DNA from 4 places in the Kosakonia sacchari SP1 genome. Region 1 is predicted to be linked to each of the others. Evidence: predicted binding sites of a transcription regulator. Region 1 holds the regulator's gene; each other region holds the start of a gene.
What was found. Region 1 encodes PhoB, which activates phosphate uptake and scavenging genes when phosphate is short. Its sites were predicted from a motif close to CTGTCATAAAACTGNCNNAT; they were not measured.
Positions count from the first base shown of each region.

Region 1 (4,217 bases):
AGTGATGAATTATTGGCCTTTCCCGACCGAACAATAAAACGCCAATTGCGTGAAAAATCAGCGGGAAATGCTTTATGTACAACGTGGCGAAGAATAGTTTTTCGATTTACCACGTAAACACAGTCGGTCTGACAATGTACGGGCGCAATTTAAACGCTTATAACGTTTAAAGGCAAGGTGGGATCGCAAAACCAGATGGTTATGCTGCATTGCAAAAAACAAGCAGTCAAATACTCCATTTATAAGAAAAACACATGGCTGATCATGCGAACAAAAAAGCAGCAGACGTACAAAATACGTTTCAGCTGTGGTAGACGGTGCGGGAAAGCGGCCTGTTTTCGCAGGCCGCTGGAAAGATATGCTGACAGAGCCTTCAGGAAGCGGCTTTTTTGGCAACCAGACGTTCCGGCAGGACAAAGCTAAAGCGGGTACGCTTGCCCGGTTCGCTGACGATATCAAGGCGGCTTTCGTGGTGATTCACCGCGTGTTTGACAATCGCTAACCCAAGACCGCTGCCGCCGGTTTGCCGCGAGCGGGCTTTATCCACCCGGTAGAAACGTTCGGTCAGGCGCGGAATATGTTCTGCGGCAATGCCCGGTCCGTTATCTTCCACGCTAAATTCCGCGCCCTGCGGTACATGCTGCCAGCGCACAATAACGTGCGTGCCTGCAGGCGTGTGGTTGACGGCGTTATAGACCAGATTCGAGATTGCGCTACGCAGTTGCTCCTCATTACCAAGCACTTTGAGCGCGTTATCCACTTCAAAACTGAAAGTGTGCTTTTGTTGACTGAGGGTTTGCGCTTCCCGTTCGACAACCCGCAACATCATCGGCACATCAATGGTTTCGTTAGGCGGTAGCGTCGGCGCAGCTTCAATTTTCGACAGCGTGAGTAACTGGCGGACCAACCCTTCCATCCGCGACGTTTGTTCACGCATAGTGTGCAGCGCTTTTTCGCGCGGCGCCCCTTCCAGTGTTTGCTCCTGCATCATTTCCAGGTAGCCCTGCAAAACCGTTAACGGCGTGCGCAGTTCATGACTAACGTTGGCAAAAAAGTTACGCCGCGCACCTTCCAGCTGGTGCATTTGCGTCACATCACGCGCCACCATTAGCAGTTGTTGCTCGCTGTAGGGCATGACGCGGATCTCAAGATGCCGCCCATTATTGAGCACCAGATGCAGAGGTCGGCCAAACTCCTGATTCCTGATGTATTTCGTAAATTCTGGGTAGCGCAGCAAGTTAAGGATATTCTGGCCGTTGTCGTCCGGCCAGCGCAGCCCCAGCATCTGCTGTGCAAGACCGTTACACCAGAAAATCGCCCCCTCTTCGGTGGTGAGGATCACCGCATCCGGCAGCGATTCCGCACCGCTGCGAAAGCGTTTGATCAAATTTCCCAGTTCGCGGCGGCGCTTTTTGTTACGCATCTGCATCTGGTGTAGCCCGTAAAGTAGCGGCTCCCAGCTTCCCGTGCCCGGCGGCGGCGTCATGCTTTTATCGACCCACAACCACCAGGAAAGGCGCAGTAAATTCCAGAAATGCCAGATCAGCAACCCGGTTACCGCGGCGAACAAAAACCAGGGCAGGTAACCGAAAATCGCGCCGAGAATAAAGGCGGGGATACAACAAAGGAGGAGCTCCAGCACCAGCCTTTTCCATGACAGCCGTTCCAGCACGCGTCACACTCCTGTCAAATTTCAGAAACGGGTCGAAAAACGATATCCCGTGCCGCGCACTGTTTGCACCATACGATCGTGGCCGCTGTGTTCCAGCGCTTTGCGCAGACGGCGAATATGCACGTCCACGGTTCTGTCTTCAACGTAAACATTGGTTCCCCATACGTGGTTCAGCAGTTGTTCGCGGCTATAAACACGTTCGGGGTGCGTCATAAAGAAATGTAAGAGTTTAAACTCTGTCGGTCCCATATCCAGCGGATTCTCACCGGTCATTACGCGATGTGAGGAAGGATCGAGGCTCAGCCCCTGCATTTCAATCACCTCTTCCACCGCCATCGGTGAAATACGGCGCATCACGGCTTTAATGCGCGCGACCAGCTCTTTCGGTGAAAATGGCTTGGTAATGTAATCGTCCGCCCCCGTTTCCAGACCGCGAACGCGATCCTCTTCCTCCCCGCGCGCGGTCAGCATCATCACCGGAATATCACGGGTCATCGCTTCGCGTTTAAGATGTTTAATAAACTGAATGCCAGAACCGCCAGGCAGCATCCAGTCCAGTAAAACCAGGTCGGGCCAGGGTTCGTTAAGTTGGTTCACCGCGCTGTCATAATCTTCAGCTTCCACCGGTTGAAAACCATTTTGCTCGAGCACGAAGCACACCATTTCACGGATCGGTGCTTCATCTTCTACGACCAGAATTCGTCTCGCCATAATTCGCCCTGTTTTAATTAAGTCGTCAGTATAGGTAGCGGCGCCATTATGCGTCAGTTTTATGACAGATTTATGAATAAGATGACCGCTATATGACCCGCGCGGTGGCTGTGTGACAGCGCAAATTTGCGTTCGGTTATGTCCCTCATCTGCTTAATGTTTATAATCTGCTTTACGCTTTTTCGCCACGGAACCGCTATGCGCATCATTCACACTTCAGACTGGCATCTGGGTCAAAACTTCTACAGTAAAAACCGCGCCGCCGAACATGACGCTTTTCTCGACTGGCTGCTCGCCGCCGCCGAAACGCATCAGGTGGATGCCATTATTGTCGCAGGCGATATTTTCGACACTGGTTCCCCGCCCAGCTATGCCCGCGAGCTTTATAACCGCTTTGTGGTCAAACTCCAGCAAACGGGCTGCCAGCTTATCGTGCTGGCGGGAAACCACGATTCCGTGGCCACACTAAACGAATCAAAAGAGATCCTCGCCTACCTGAAAACCACCGTGGTAGCCAGTGCAGGCGCCCAGCCGTTCCTGCTAGAGCGCCGCGATGGCGAACCCGGTGCGGTATTTTGTCCGGTGCCATTTTTACGCCCGCGCGACATTACCGTTAGCCAGGCAGGGCTTTCCGGACAACAAAAACATCAACATTTGCTGGCGGCGATCACCGATTACTATCAACAGCAATTTACTAAAGCCTGTGAACTGCGCGGTGACAAACCACTGCCGATTATCGCCAGCGGCCATTTAACCACGGTGGGTGCCAGTAAAAGTGACGCGGTACGTGATATTTATATCGGCACGTTAGACGCCTTCCCTGCACAAAATTTTCCGCCGGTGGATTACCTCGCGCTCGGCCACATTCATCGGGCGCAGAAGATTGGCGGCCAGGAGCATATCCGCTACTGCGGCTCGCCCATTGCGTTGAGTTTTGATGAAACCGGGAAAAACAAAAGCGTCAATCTGGTGACATTCGCCGAAGGTAAGCTCGCCGATGTCACGGCGCTGGCGGTGCCGGCAACCCAACCGTTAGCGGTGATCAAAGGCGATTTTGTTGAAATCTGCCGTCAGTTAGAACAGTGGCGCAATGCCCCCGCAGAGCCCCCCGTATGGCTGGATATTGAAATCGAAAGTCATGAATATCTGGCGGATATGCAGCGCAAAATCCAGCAGGTGACAGAAGATTTGCCAGTCGAAGTGCTGCTGGTGCGCCGCAGCCGCGAACAGCGCGAACGAATTCTTTCCGGCGAGTTACGCGAAACCTTAAACGAATTAAAAGTCGAAGAGGTCTTCGCCCGCCGCCTTGCGCTGGCAGAACTCGACGACACACAAAATGCGCGGTTACACACGCTGTTTAGCGAAGCGCGCCAGGCGCTGGATGAGGAGAATGAGGCATGAAAATCCTGAGCCTGCGGCTAAAAAACCTGAACTCGCTTAAAGGCGAGTGGAAAATAGACTTCACCGAAGAGCCGTTCGCAAGCAACGGTCTGTTCGCCATTACCGGCGCGACCGGTGCGGGGAAAACCACGCTGCTCGACGCCATCTGCCTGGCGCTGTACCACGAAACACCGCGCCTTAGCACCCTTTCACAATCGCAAAACGATTTAATGACCCGCGATACAGCTGACTGCCTTGCCGAAGTGGAGTTTGAAGTGAAAGGCGTCGCCTACCGCGCGTTCTGGAGCCAGAGCCGCGCCCGCGGGCTGCCGGATGGAAACTTGCAAGCCCCGCGCGTTGAGCTGGCGGCCTGCGCCGATGGCAAAATCCTTGCCGATAAAGTGAAAGATAAGCTTGATCTTACCGCCTCACTGACCGGGCTGGATTATGGCCG
Region 1 is NZ_CP007215.2:3,784,402-3,788,618, forward strand. Features, by position in the region: gene phoR (phosphate regulon sensor histidine kinase PhoR) at 374-1,672, opposite strand; gene phoB (phosphate response regulator transcription factor PhoB) at 1,694-2,383, opposite strand; gene sbcD (exonuclease subunit SbcD) at 2,582-3,784, shown strand; gene sbcC (exonuclease subunit SbcC) at 3,781-4,217, shown strand, end outside.

Region 2 (4,217 bases), 1.8 Mb from region 1:
GCTGGCGGTGTCCGACGTTGTGGACCAGCAAAACTTACAGGCGAAGCACGACGAGAAAAGACGGGATCTGTGAGTAGATATTGGCCCTGCAGGCGCAAGAGCATACAGGCATGGCCTAACCACCAGAGGCCATCGTCCTCACCAACAATATCGGCTTTTTGCCACCACTGTTCGATAAATGCTGAGTAACCGCCGGAGGGTGGTCTGGGAAGCCCGGCGGCTTTGCGCTCTTTTCGCCAGCGCTTAACATCTCCAAGTTGATGGGCGGCAGATGCCGAGTTGTTAAAACCTTCCGGCGTGTGGTGCGAGATTGCAGAATCATACCAGGGGTTTTTCCACACCATCTCGCACTCCCAGGCAAACTAGCGCTCGGCGACCAGGCGAATGAAATCATCATCGCCTTTTTCTTTCACTTTTACTGGCTCAACCGCTTCGTCCTTTTCAGGTTCATTTGACTCGCACAAGCGACGCAGCAAAGCATTTTGTCGTTTTTGCTGATCCAGCAGAGCTTCGAGTAACTCGATTTGTTCATTCGTGCGTGAACTGGCGCGATTGATAAAGAACCACAAAACCAGACCGACGAGCAGAACCACCAAAGAAAGGACTATAGACGCAAGGTTGATCGCGCCTGAATTTAATACTTCGTTCATTTCACCACCTCTATATAGACGCGGCATTCTACCACTGACGTCAAGGAAGGAAATCTCTCACTGAAAAAATGCCATTACCAGGGGATGAATTTATTGATGACGCAGATGCCGCTGAAGAATTGTACATCTTGATCACACATTACGTTAAGCATTTGAGTCCAGAGCAGCAGGCAGACCACCAATACGGCAGCCAGAATCAGCCATCTATATTTTCTCACTCCACTCTCCGATACGTTGCAAGGTGTAACCAGGTTATCATGGCTTCCTTAAACCGCGACTAACTGTATCTCCTTTCGGTATTTTTAGGAATGCTGGACTTGTTTCACCAGGTAAATACCGTAGCCTTATGATACAGTCTACCGATGTGCAAGGAGCAAATATGCGTACACTCATACGAAGCGTTATCATTCTGGCGCTGCTGTGGATTGGGCTCTTGCTGAGCGGTTACGGGGTACTGATTAACAGTACGGAAAACGCGGCTGGGCTGGGTTTGAAATGTAAATATGCTACTGCACGAGGCACCAGCACCGCACAATATGTGCATTCCAGTAATGGTTTTTTTGGTCTGGCAAACTGCCCGCTGTTGCGTAAAAGCGATACCGTAGTCGATCATGGCTAACCGTTTGCACAAGAAAAAGCCGCCTTTTCAGGCGACTTTTTTTGTCTTCATTCAGAACGGATAGTCGTTATAACCCATCTGTTCGGAAATTTTCCGCGCGGCATTGTGCAACATTTCAACGTACTCATGCAGACGTTCTTCTGAAAAGCGCAATGTCGGGAACGAAATACTTAAACCTGCGATCACAACACCGAAACGGTCAAACACCGGTACGCCAATACAGCGCAAGCCCTCTTCCTGCTCTTCGTTGTCTTCGCCATAACCCTGCTGACGCACAATATCCAGCATCGGCAACAGATCTTCGGTACTGGTGATAGTACGCTCAGTGCTGCGCTTATACTCAACACCTTCAAGAATCTGCTTCACTTCTTCACGATCGCGCCAGGCCAACAGGACTTTACCAATTGCGGTACTGTACAGCGGGTTACGGCGACCAATACGCGAATACATGCGCAGATTGTACATGGAATCAATTTTATGGATGTAGACAATACTGTCTTCATCCAGCGCACCCAGGTGGATGGTCTCTTTCGTCAGACGAGAAAGCTCACGCATTTGGATATCCGCGCTGCGGATCAAATCAACGTTTTGCAATGCACGCGCGCCAAGCTCAAAAAGCTTCAGCGTCAGGGAATATTTTTCAGACTCCCCTTCCTGCGCGACATAACCTAGTGATTTCATGGTTTGCAAAAAGCGATAAACGGTGCTTTTCGACATCATCACACGCTGCGAAAGCTCGGTGATGCCGATTTCACGCTCTTCTCCGAGCGCCTGCAGAATGCCAAATACCTTCAATACAGAAGAGACAGAATCTGGCTGCTTGTCCAAATCTGCGATTGCCATTAATCACCTCATCGCCTGTGTTTTATAAAATTCAGAATCGGTTTTTATTATAAATTCGTCATCCGGTCACCGCAATGCGCGTTTGTCAACTTCGTTACAAATCTGCGACATAAAACCGGAATGCCAATGATAGAATCATTATACAAATAACTTTGTGACATTAGCCCTGAAATTTCCATGGATAAATCTTCCCTTGATGGCCTGCCCATTCCGCAGCGTTACGGCGCAATTCTGACAATTATCATTGGCATCGCCATGGCCGTGCTGGACGGCGCAATTGCTAACGTTGCTCTACCGACCATAGCAAGGGATCTGGATGCTTCCGCTGCCAGTTCAATCTGGATTGTTAATGCCTATCAAATTGCAATCGTCGTTTCACTACTGACCCTTTCATTCCTTGGCGATATGTTTGGTTATCGCCGGGTTTATCAATACGGCCTGGTGCTTTTTACACTTACCTCGTTACTTTGCGCGCTTTCCGACTCGTTATTGACCTTAACGTTGGCGCGTGTCGCGCAGGGCTTTGGCGGTGCAGCGCTGATGAGCGTTAATACTGCACTCATTCGGCTGATTTATCCCCATCGAAGCCTGGGGCGCGGCATGGGCATTAACTCATTTGTTGTCGCCGTCTCGTCCGCAGCAGGACCGACCATTGCAGCGGCCATTCTTTCTGTTGCTTCGTGGCAATGGTTATTCCTGATCAATGTGCCTCTGGGTATTCTCGCCTTGCTGTTGGCAATAAAATTTTTGCCGCCCAATGCGACACGCAGTGCAAAACCCAAATTCGACCTGCCCAGCGCGGTGATGAATGCACTGACATTTGGTCTGCTAATCACGGCCCTTAGCAGCTTCGCTCAGGGGCAATCCACAACGTTAGTGTTGGTGGAATTGGTCGCATTGTTGTTCATCGGCTCGCATTTTGTTCACCGGCAGTTGAAATTACCCGTGCCTTTATTACCTGTAGATTTACTGCGGATCCCGCTTTTCTCTCTGTCGATTGGTACCTCTGTGTGTTCATTTTGTGCGCAGATGTTGGCACTGGTTTCCCTGCCCTTCTTTTTGCAGACGGTGCTTGGGCGCAGTGAAGTGGAAACGGGTTTGCTGTTAACGCCCTGGCCGCTGGCGACAATGGTAATGGCTCCGCTGGCAGGCTATCTGATTGAGCGTGTTCATGCCGGGCTTCTGGGTGGGTTGGGAATGGTCATGATGGCGGGCGGGTTATTTGCGCTAGCGCTGCTTCCCTCTGCACCGGCAGATATCGATATCATCTGGCGAATGGCATTATGCGGTGCGGGTTTCGGCCTGTTTCAGTCACCCAACAACCACACGATTATCACCGCCGCACCACGCCAGCGCAGCGGCGGTGCCAGTGGCATGCTGGGTACCGCGCGTCTGCTGGGACAAAGCTCCGGTGCTGCGCTGGTAGCGTTGATGTTTAATCTCTTCGAAACGAATGGAACGCATATCTCGTTGCTACTGGCGGGAACGCTCGCCACAGTTGCCGCTGTAATCAGCAGCTTACGGATCACACAGCCGCGCGCCAGTGAGTAAAAAAATTGCTTGTCTAGCAAGTAATTAAATACCGTCGCAAAAATTAATGCCCTGCCCGTTCTGTAGTTTTAAATCCCGAGGCAATAGGCAACACCAAAACCTGTTGCTTACCGCGTCCACCGAACGTGGTTTTCAATTGGCAATAAAAAACGCGTCATTCGACGCGTTTTTTGATTCCAGATGAGCTGTTATTTCAGATATTCACCAGAACGCAATGCTTCAATACGTTTATCCAGCGGCGGGTGAGTCATGAACAGTTCACTCAGCGATTTTGACTTACCATTGATACAGAAAGCCATCATGCTGCTTGCTTCCTGTGGTTCATAGCTGGTTTTCAAACGCTGGAGCGCAGCAATCATCTTCTCACGCCCCACCAATTTTGCCGATCCGGCATCGGCATGGAATTCGCGATAACGCGAGAACCACATGGTGATAATGCTCGCCAGAATACCAAACACCAGCTCCAGCACAGTTGCAACAGCGAAGTAGATCAGCGGGTTGCCGTTAGTTTCTTCGCCATCATCGCGGTTGCCACTGAGGAAACCTGACGCAAT
Region 2 is NZ_CP007215.2:1,991,235-1,995,451, reverse strand. Features, by position in the region: gene C813_RS32500 (MBL fold metallo-hydrolase) at 1-344, opposite strand, end outside; gene C813_RS32495 (YebO family protein) at 363-650, opposite strand; gene mgrB (PhoP/PhoQ regulator MgrB) at 725-868, opposite strand; gene C813_RS32485 (YobH family protein) at 1,030-1,269, shown strand; gene kdgR (DNA-binding transcriptional regulator KdgR) at 1,321-2,112, opposite strand; gene C813_RS32475 (MFS transporter) at 2,290-3,663, shown strand; gene htpX (protease HtpX) at 3,852-4,217, opposite strand, start outside.
Region 2: a site for PhoB is predicted at 2,204-2,223, ahead of kdgR (DNA-binding transcriptional regulator KdgR). Genes of this name have one in related genera too.

Region 3 (4,217 bases), 2.2 Mb from region 1:
GAGGTGCGCGATGGCGCTATCAAGCGTATCGATAGGTTGACCGTCTGGTAAGTGTGAAAGTAAATCCAGTGAGCCGGAGGAGAAGCTCAGAGCACTCTGCCCACGGCTGACAATCGCGCAGCGCTGGCCGCTCTGCACAAGACGTATCCCGCACACCAAACCGGCCAGCCCGCCCCCGATAATAACCGTATCAAATCTCATCTTCCGCCTCCTTTTCCAGACCACACAATCCCTGATAAACCCAGCGTGTGAATTCACTTTCCCGTAGCGCATCGCCCCAGGCGACGGGTTTAACGCCTTTCCAGCGCTCATTAAGAAAATCGGCCAGTTGGTGCAGAGATTCACTTTCAGTCGTGACATGCAGACGGTTAAGCAATCCGGCTGCACGGCAGGCGCAAAGTTCACCCTGGCAAGTGCCCATTCCGACGCGTGTGCGGCGGCGTAAATCAAGGAGCGAATGGACATTGAGGTTTTCGACCGCGTACTGCACTTCTCCGGCAGTGACGGCTTCACATTCGCAAACCAGACTGCGGTTATGTCTGTCGCTACCAAGCCAGGCTGGCGTGCGATCACCGTGGCGATAGACCGCCGAACCGCGTAGTGGCGTCGGCAGAGAGATGATTTTTTTGAGCGCCTGTTCAGTCGGCTCGCGGGAGCCAGGCAGCGGCGCGGTAGCGGTGGTACAGGGAGCATGATGATTGAGCTTGCGACACACGGCATCCGTTGCCCATTCGGCCATTAACCGATAAGTCATCAGCTTGCCGCCAGTTATAGTGATAAAGCCTTCCAACCCGTCTCGCTGCGCGTGGTCCAGCAACACAATTCCCCGGCTAACATTGCGTCCACTCGGGTCATTATCGCTGGCGACCAGTGGTCGCACACCGGCGTAAGCACGCAGGATGCGCGTTTTCGCCATCACCGGCGCCAGTTTTTCCCCTTCACGCAGCAGAATATCCACTTCGTCAGGCGTGACGCGCAGGTTATCGATATCGGCGTAATCAATATGCGTCGAGGTGGTGCCAATCAGGGAAATCGTGTCGCCTGGCACCAGAATATCGGCATCGGCGGGTTTGCGGCAGCGGTTGATAACGTGCTGATTAATGCGATGATCGAGGATCAGCAACGCACCTTTCGCCGGGAACATGCGGATCGACAGGTCGGCATATTCGGCAATGCGCTGCCCCCAGATCCCGGCGGCATTCACCACCACTGGCGCGTGGAGTTCCTGGGTTTCACCACTGGCAGGGTGATAAAGGCGCACACCGCTCACCGTGTCGCCATGGCGGATTAGCCCGCACACTTCGTGCCCGGTGAGGACTTTGGCGCCGTGCTCGCGCGCGTCCAGCATATTGCTGGCGGTGAGGCGGAAAGGGTCCACCGTGCCGTCCGGCACACGCACCGCGCCGACTAGCGCCGGGTTGACGCTGGGCTCCATGCGCAACGCTTCCTGCGGTGATATAACCTGCGCCGGGATCCCCGCTTGCAGACAGGCGTCAATAAACTGGCTTTGATACACCAGGTCATCTTCCGGCAGGGTAATAAACAGGCCGTCTGTTGGTTCGATACAGTGGCGGGCGATGCGTTTGAGGATCTGGTTTTCGGCAATACATTCACGCGCTGATTCGTTATCGGTCACCGCGTAACGCGCTCCGCTGTGTAGCAAGCCGTGGTTACGGCCGGTCGCGCCGGTGGCGATATCGTGGCGTTCAAGCAGCACCACGCGCAAGCCGCGCAGGGCGCAGTCGCGAGCAATACCTGCGCCGGTCGCACCGCCGCCGATAATAATCACATCGTAGTCACTGGAGTTGCGCATGTTCGCGTCCTTCTGGTCGACGTTCCTTAGCAATCATTTAGCCATACTATGATTGTGGTTTGTTTGATATCGCGCATATTCGAGCAAAAAACGAAAGTGAAACGCGCTTTCATGCGTGAAGTTAGATGTTTGTCATATTTCTGTAACAATATCTGCGACAACTCATTCTCTCTGGTTAAAACTTTCACTACAATCCGCCGCGAATAACTCTGGTTATGTTCGTTTTCACTCATTAATGAAAGATATGAGTCTTACCGCGCCACGGAGGCCGCTATGTTGAGTATTTTTAGACCTGCCCCCCATCAATCGCGTCTGCCCGATGCGCAAATCGATCCGTTGTACCGGCGGTTGCGCTGGCAGATTTTCCTCGGGATCTTCTTCGGTTATGCCGCCTACTATCTGGTGCGTAAGAACTTTGCGCTGGCAATGCCGTATTTAGTCGAACAGGGCTTTTCCCGTGGCGATCTGGGGTTTGCGCTGTCCGGTATCTCCATTGCCTACGGCTTTTCTAAATTTATTATGGGTTCGGTGTCTGATCGCTCGAATCCGCGCGTTTTCCTGCCCGCCGGGTTAATTCTGGCGGCGGCGGTGATGTTGGTCATGGGTTTCGTGCCGTGGGCAACCTCAAGCATCATGATCATGTTTGTGCTGCTGTTCCTGTGTGGCTGGTTCCAGGGGATGGGCTGGCCGCCGTGTGGGCGCACCATGGTGCACTGGTGGTCGCAAAAAGAACGCGGCGGCATTGTGTCAGTATGGAACTGCGCGCATAACGTTGGTGGTGGCATCCCTCCGCTGCTGTTCCTGTTGGGGATGGCGTGGTTTAACGACTGGCACGCGGCGTTGTATATGCCCGCGTTTGGCGCGATTCTGGTGGCGATTCTTGCCTTCGCACTGATGCGCGATACGCCTCAATCCTGCGGTTTACCGCCGATTGAAGAGTACAAAAACGACTACCCGGATGATTACAGTGACAAACACGAAGAAGAGTTGTCCGCAAAGCAGATTTTTATGCAGTACATCCTGCCGAACAAACTGCTGTGGTATATCGCGGTAGCGAACGTTTTTGTTTACCTGCTGCGCTACGGCATTCTCGACTGGTCGCCGACCTACCTGAAAGAGGTGAAACACTTCGCGCTGGATAAATCCTCGTGGGCCTATTTCTTCTATGAATATGCGGGCATTCCGGGCACGCTGCTGTGCGGCTGGATGTCGGATAAAGTCTTTCGCGGCAACCGCGGCGCAACGGGCGTGTTCTTTATGACACTGGTGACCATTGCGACTATCGTTTACTGGCTGAACCCGGCGGGTAACCCGAGCGTGGATATGGTCTGTATGATTGTCATCGGCTTCCTGATTTATGGCCCGGTGATGTTGATTGGTCTGCATGCGCTGGAGCTGGCACCGAAAAAAGCGGCGGGTACGGCGGCGGGCTTTACCGGCTTGTTTGGCTATCTTGGTGGTTCTGTCGCCGCCAGCGCCATTGTCGGTTATACCGTTGATTTCTTCGGCTGGGATGGTGGCTTTATGGTGATGATTGGCGGCAGCATTCTGGCGGTGTTACTGCTGGTTATCGTGATGATTGGCGAGAAACGTCACCATGCCGACGTGCTGGCGCGTCGCAGCTAACAGGGAGCACTGATGAAAACCACTTTCACCCGTATGACCTCAAGCCTGCTGCTGGCAGGCGCGTTAACCAGCCAGGCGCTGGCCACCGATAAAATCGTTATCGCCCATCGTGGCGCCAGCGGTTATTTGCCGGAACATACCTTACCGGCGAAAGCGATGGCCTATGCACAGGGCGCGGATTTCCTTGAACAAGATCTGGTGATGACCAAAGACGACCAACTGGTCGTTCTGCATGATCACTATCTCGACCGCGTAACGGATGTCGCGGAGCGCTTCCCGCAGCGCGCGCGTAAAGACGGGCGCTACTATGCCATCGACTTTACGCTCGACGAGATCCGCTCGCTGAAGTTTACCGAAGGGTTCGAGCTCGAAAAGGGCAAGAAAGTGCAGGTCTATCCGGGCCGTTTCCCGATGGGTAAATCCGATTTCCGCATTCACACGTTTGAAGAGGAGATCGAGTTTGTGCAGGGGTTGAACCACTCCACTGGCAAAAACATCGGTATTTATCCGGAGATCAAAGCGCCCTGGTTCCACCATCAGGAAGGGAAAGACATTGCCGCAAAGACGCTGGAAGTGCTGAAAAAGTACGGTTACACCAGCAAGCAGGACAATGTGTATCTGCAATGTTTTGACGTCAATGAGCTCAAACGCATTAAGAATGAGCTGGAACCGAAGATGGGGATGGATCTCAGGCTGGTGCAGCTGATTGCCTATACCAAATGGAATGAAACGCAGGAGCAGCAGCCGGACGGCAAATGGGTGAATTACAGTTACGACT
Region 3 is NZ_CP007215.2:1,563,553-1,567,769, forward strand. Features, by position in the region: gene glpB (glycerol-3-phosphate dehydrogenase subunit GlpB) at 1-201, opposite strand, end outside; gene glpA (anaerobic glycerol-3-phosphate dehydrogenase subunit A) at 191-1,813, opposite strand; gene glpT (glycerol-3-phosphate transporter) at 2,087-3,439, shown strand; gene glpQ (glycerophosphodiester phosphodiesterase) at 3,452-4,217, shown strand, end outside.
Region 3: a site for PhoB is predicted at 1,943-1,962, ahead of glpT (glycerol-3-phosphate transporter). Genes of this name have one in related genera too.

Region 4 (4,217 bases), 1.8 Mb from region 1:
CTGTTCAGTAGCTGACCATTGGCATCAATGCTGATCCCGCCAGAGCCACCGGCAATGACGCCCTGATTACGCACGCCCACGCCGCTTTCGGTACTAATAAGATTAATTTTATTCGCGTACATGCCGCCAACTTGTGCAACGTCAACGCTATAGCTGTTACGCGAGCCTGACGCCGTGACCGTTCCGGTCACCTGACCGGCAGTATTAACGTAGTTATTACCCGCAACAATATTCAGTTCATCTGCGGTTACTTTTCCGCTGAGCACTACGTTGCGCGACAAAATTTCAGTAGGGCTGGCGTTATCCAGTTTACTGATAGTAATAGTTCCGCCGTTTACGGAATAACCTGCAAGTTTGTCATTCTGAATATCTGGTGTGCCGGTGGTCAGAGTGAGTTTATCAGTATTAATCGTACCGCCACCATTTACCGTAATGCCATTGGGGTTGGCGATAATTAATGCAGCTTTATCACCCGCCACTTCCATCATGCCATTAATCGTCGATGCATTTTTGGAGGTGACTTCGTTGAGAATAACTTTTGCTGACCCGGATGTCAGATTGCTGTTACCCTGGATGGTGCCGCCTAATACGGTATCGGATGCTGAACCGCTGTTATTAAAAATAACGCCATTTTTATCGACGTTGAGGTTGTCCCAGACGTTATGTGACAAGCCATTACTGTTAGGTTTACTAATATCCACGACCGGCACGCCATTCGCATTATATAGCGTGCCATTTTTCATACTTAAACCAGCGGAATGCGCAACAGCAGGTAATGCGAATATCATTGCAACCGTCAACGGAGCCAGCTGAGTTCTCACAAGGCGTTGGACTTTCTTTTCCGAATTAATCACGCTTTTGCTTCCCTTTAATTAACCTTCAGAACCAATTTGAAATAAAACGTTCTCAGTCTTGTTTCCTGAGCCTGGAATCGATTTTTTATTCGAATGAATTTATTGGTAACTTCACCAGGCATACCGAATCAGAATAAAAAATGAAACCTGGCACCTCGCGAGACGTCTGGTTTTTACAAAGCCTGTGAAAGAATTAACATCAGGATTGAACATCGCAGTATCCCGCGAGCGGGGAATAAATCAAGACCGGGCTAAAAACTAACAGGGGTTAACAAATAGAACAATATGCCATACTTCAAAATCAGATGATTCATTTGGTCTGGCGAGTGAAAAACAGACAATCGAAGTGCATCATTTAAAATATAACTTAGAAGCATTAAGACAATAAAAATATCGTTGCAGAATTATCTATCAAAGTAATATAACAAGCCTCAATGTTATTAACCTGGTAAACATAATTATTCGCCACTCAACTTAATAAAATAAAAATACGTTGCGTAGGCAATTAGCTTTGAGCTAATAACAAAAAACCCGGTAGCGCACCGGGTTTGTTTTTAAGAAATAGCGAGATTAGAACAGCGGCTTACCAGAAGCGTCCTGTACGTTGGCTTTCCATGCAGCGCGAACCTGAGCGGTAACGGAATCCGGCAGCGGCGCGTAATCCAGATCGCTGGCGATGGTGCTGCCATTTTTGTAAGACCAGTCGAAGAATTTCAGCACTTCAGCGCCTTTCGCCGCGTCATCCTGTTTTTTATACACCAGGATAAAGGTGGTGGACGAAATCGGCCATGCATCTTTGCCTTTCTGGAAAGTCAGATCCTGAGCGAAAGATTTACTCCAGTCAGCCCCTTTGGCGCTATTGCTGAAGCTCTGCTGTGACGGCTCAACCACTTTGCCATCGGCGTCAAACAGTTTTGTCCAGGTCAGGTTGTTCTGTTTAGCATAGGCGTATTCAACATAGCCGATGGAGCCCGGCAGACGCTGTACAAACGCGGCAACGCCATCGTTGCCTTTACCGCCTAAGCCAACCGGCCAGTTCACCGTTGAGCCTTTACCCACTTTGCTTGCCCAGTCAGCATTCACTTTAGATAAGTAGCTGGTGAAAACAAAAGAAGTGCCCGAGCCATCTGCGCGGCGCACCACGTTAATATTCGTGTCCGGCAGTTTGACTTTCGGATTCAGTTTGGTGATTTCCGGGTCATTCCACTTTTTAACGGTGCCCAGATAAATATCGCCCAGCGTTTTGCCGTCCAGCGTCAGTTCGCCGGATTTTACGCCAGGAATATTAACCGCCAGCACCACACCACCAATGACAGTCGGAAACTGAAACAGGCCGTTTTTCGCCAGATCATCATCACTCATCGGGGCATCGGATGCGCCGAAGTCCACGGTTTTCGCAATAATCTGTTTGATGCCGCCAGAAGAACCAATCCCCTGGTAGTTCACCTGAGATCCCGTCTGTTTCTGGTATTCAGCCGCCCATTTTGCATATACAGGCGCCGGGAAAGTACCACCAGCACCCGTCACATTCGTTGCAGCGAAAACAGTAGTCGTAGAAAGTGCAAGAGCAGCAGCCATCAGGCGAACTGACGCATTAAGCATTGCCATAGTCTCTCCGAATCGAAATAGTGATTAAATTTTTGAATAATATTAAGAGCGAGGGCAGCATAGAGCGAATTTATGACAATTTTGTGTCAACCGCGAAAAATAAAAACAAGGCGGCACAACACGCAAAAAAAGACCTCCGGATCGCAATCGGGAGGTCTAAGCAAATCTTAAAAAAGATGAATTAACCTAACGGTTAAAATTTGCAACTCTCGCGCTCTGGAGGAGCGTACTGAGTTACAGTAGCCGCAGCTATTAAACACGAAAACCGCAGCACTCATATGACAGATGTGCAACATTATGTAAGTTATTTTTTCCGCCCGCAAAATTACTCTCACCGAGAATAATCCACCGACTCAACATGATATTGATTCATCAATAAATGCCCTTTAAAAATAGCCGATCCTTTTTTAAAAAAATCAGCCCAATATATACCAGGCAATTAAACCTATTTCGGCATATAACTTTTACTTAATCCGGCAGTTGATATTACTGCATCGTCTACCGTGGCATCAGACCAAAGCGTGTCGTAACGATGACCTGTCAAGTCTTCGACAACTTTACGCGCTTCAGGTGTCACACTCTGTTTATTTCCGTTGGCTTTCAGGCGGTCAAGTTCATCGACAAAAATACGGTGTGTGCGCTTATTCAGATGGAAAGTCAGGGCTTGCCACATTGCCACCAGCAAAAGCCCGGCGGTGCCAATAAACAACAACATCACAATGGTGGTGATCGCTTCCTGAGGCTGTTGCAGGCTGCCTTTAACAAAACCACCGCTCTGCAATAGCAAACCCACGGCAAAGGTCGCAATGGCTACCGTAGTTTTACGTGAAAACGTCATCACGGCAGCAAATAGTCCTTCGCGGCGCTGGCGCGTAATCATTTCGTCAATGTCCGGAATAAACGGGAACACGTTCCACGGCGTAAATTCCAGAACGCAGCGCCCAACCTGGTAGAACCCGGCAAGGATCACCAGCAGCACCACTTTGTTTTCCGTGGGGAATTGGTACACCAGAAAGAAACCGCCCAGGCACAGCAGCATCATGCTGTAGGCAAAAACATAAAGCCGGGACGGGCCATATTTGATAATGGCGAAGCCCGCGACGAGCGTTACCGGCAGCCCGACGATGCTCATCGACAGCAAGGTTCCCGCCAGCGAAGATGAGACATGCAAGCAATAAACACAGAAAAAAACAAACACCGTGTTATAAATATCTTTCGCCGTGAAAGAGAAAAGATAAATAGCCAGATGCTTGCGGAATGCACGAATTTTCAGTGTCGAGGCATAATCTTTAAATAACTTAATCACGCCGGTAAGTGTTTGCGCCGCATTGCCAGTTTGACGTTTTTTCTCCATCTCCTGCATCATTTCTGGTGTGATTTCTCGCTCCCAGCTTACTTTCCAGGAAATAAATACGCAGACCATAAACAACACAGCAAAAACAACGCCGTTAATCAAATACGCATCGGCATTTTTTTCACCCAGCCAGCCAATTAACACACCGGGGATAAAGGTCGCGAGAAACGTACCGGAAGCCGAAAGAAACATGCGGCAAGTAGAAAGCTTGGTGCGATCGTTAAAATCTTTGGTCATTTCCGATGGCAATGTTTCCCACGGGATTAAGACCATGGCAGCAATAATTTCAAACGCCAGGTAAACGGCAAGATAAAACCAAAAATTCATGCCATTCAGCCATAACAGAATATAAACCAGCATCAGCGGAGCGCCGATAAGTAAAAAGAAACGACGCCGGCCAA
Region 4 is NZ_CP007215.2:719,716-723,932, reverse strand. Features, by position in the region: gene C813_RS26485 (two-partner secretion domain-containing protein) at 1-743, opposite strand, end outside; gene pstS (phosphate ABC transporter substrate-binding protein PstS) at 1,425-2,456, opposite strand; gene C813_RS26475 (MFS transporter) at 2,908-4,217, opposite strand, start outside.
Region 4: a site for PhoB is predicted at 2,533-2,552, ahead of pstS (phosphate ABC transporter substrate-binding protein PstS). Genes of this name have one in related genera too.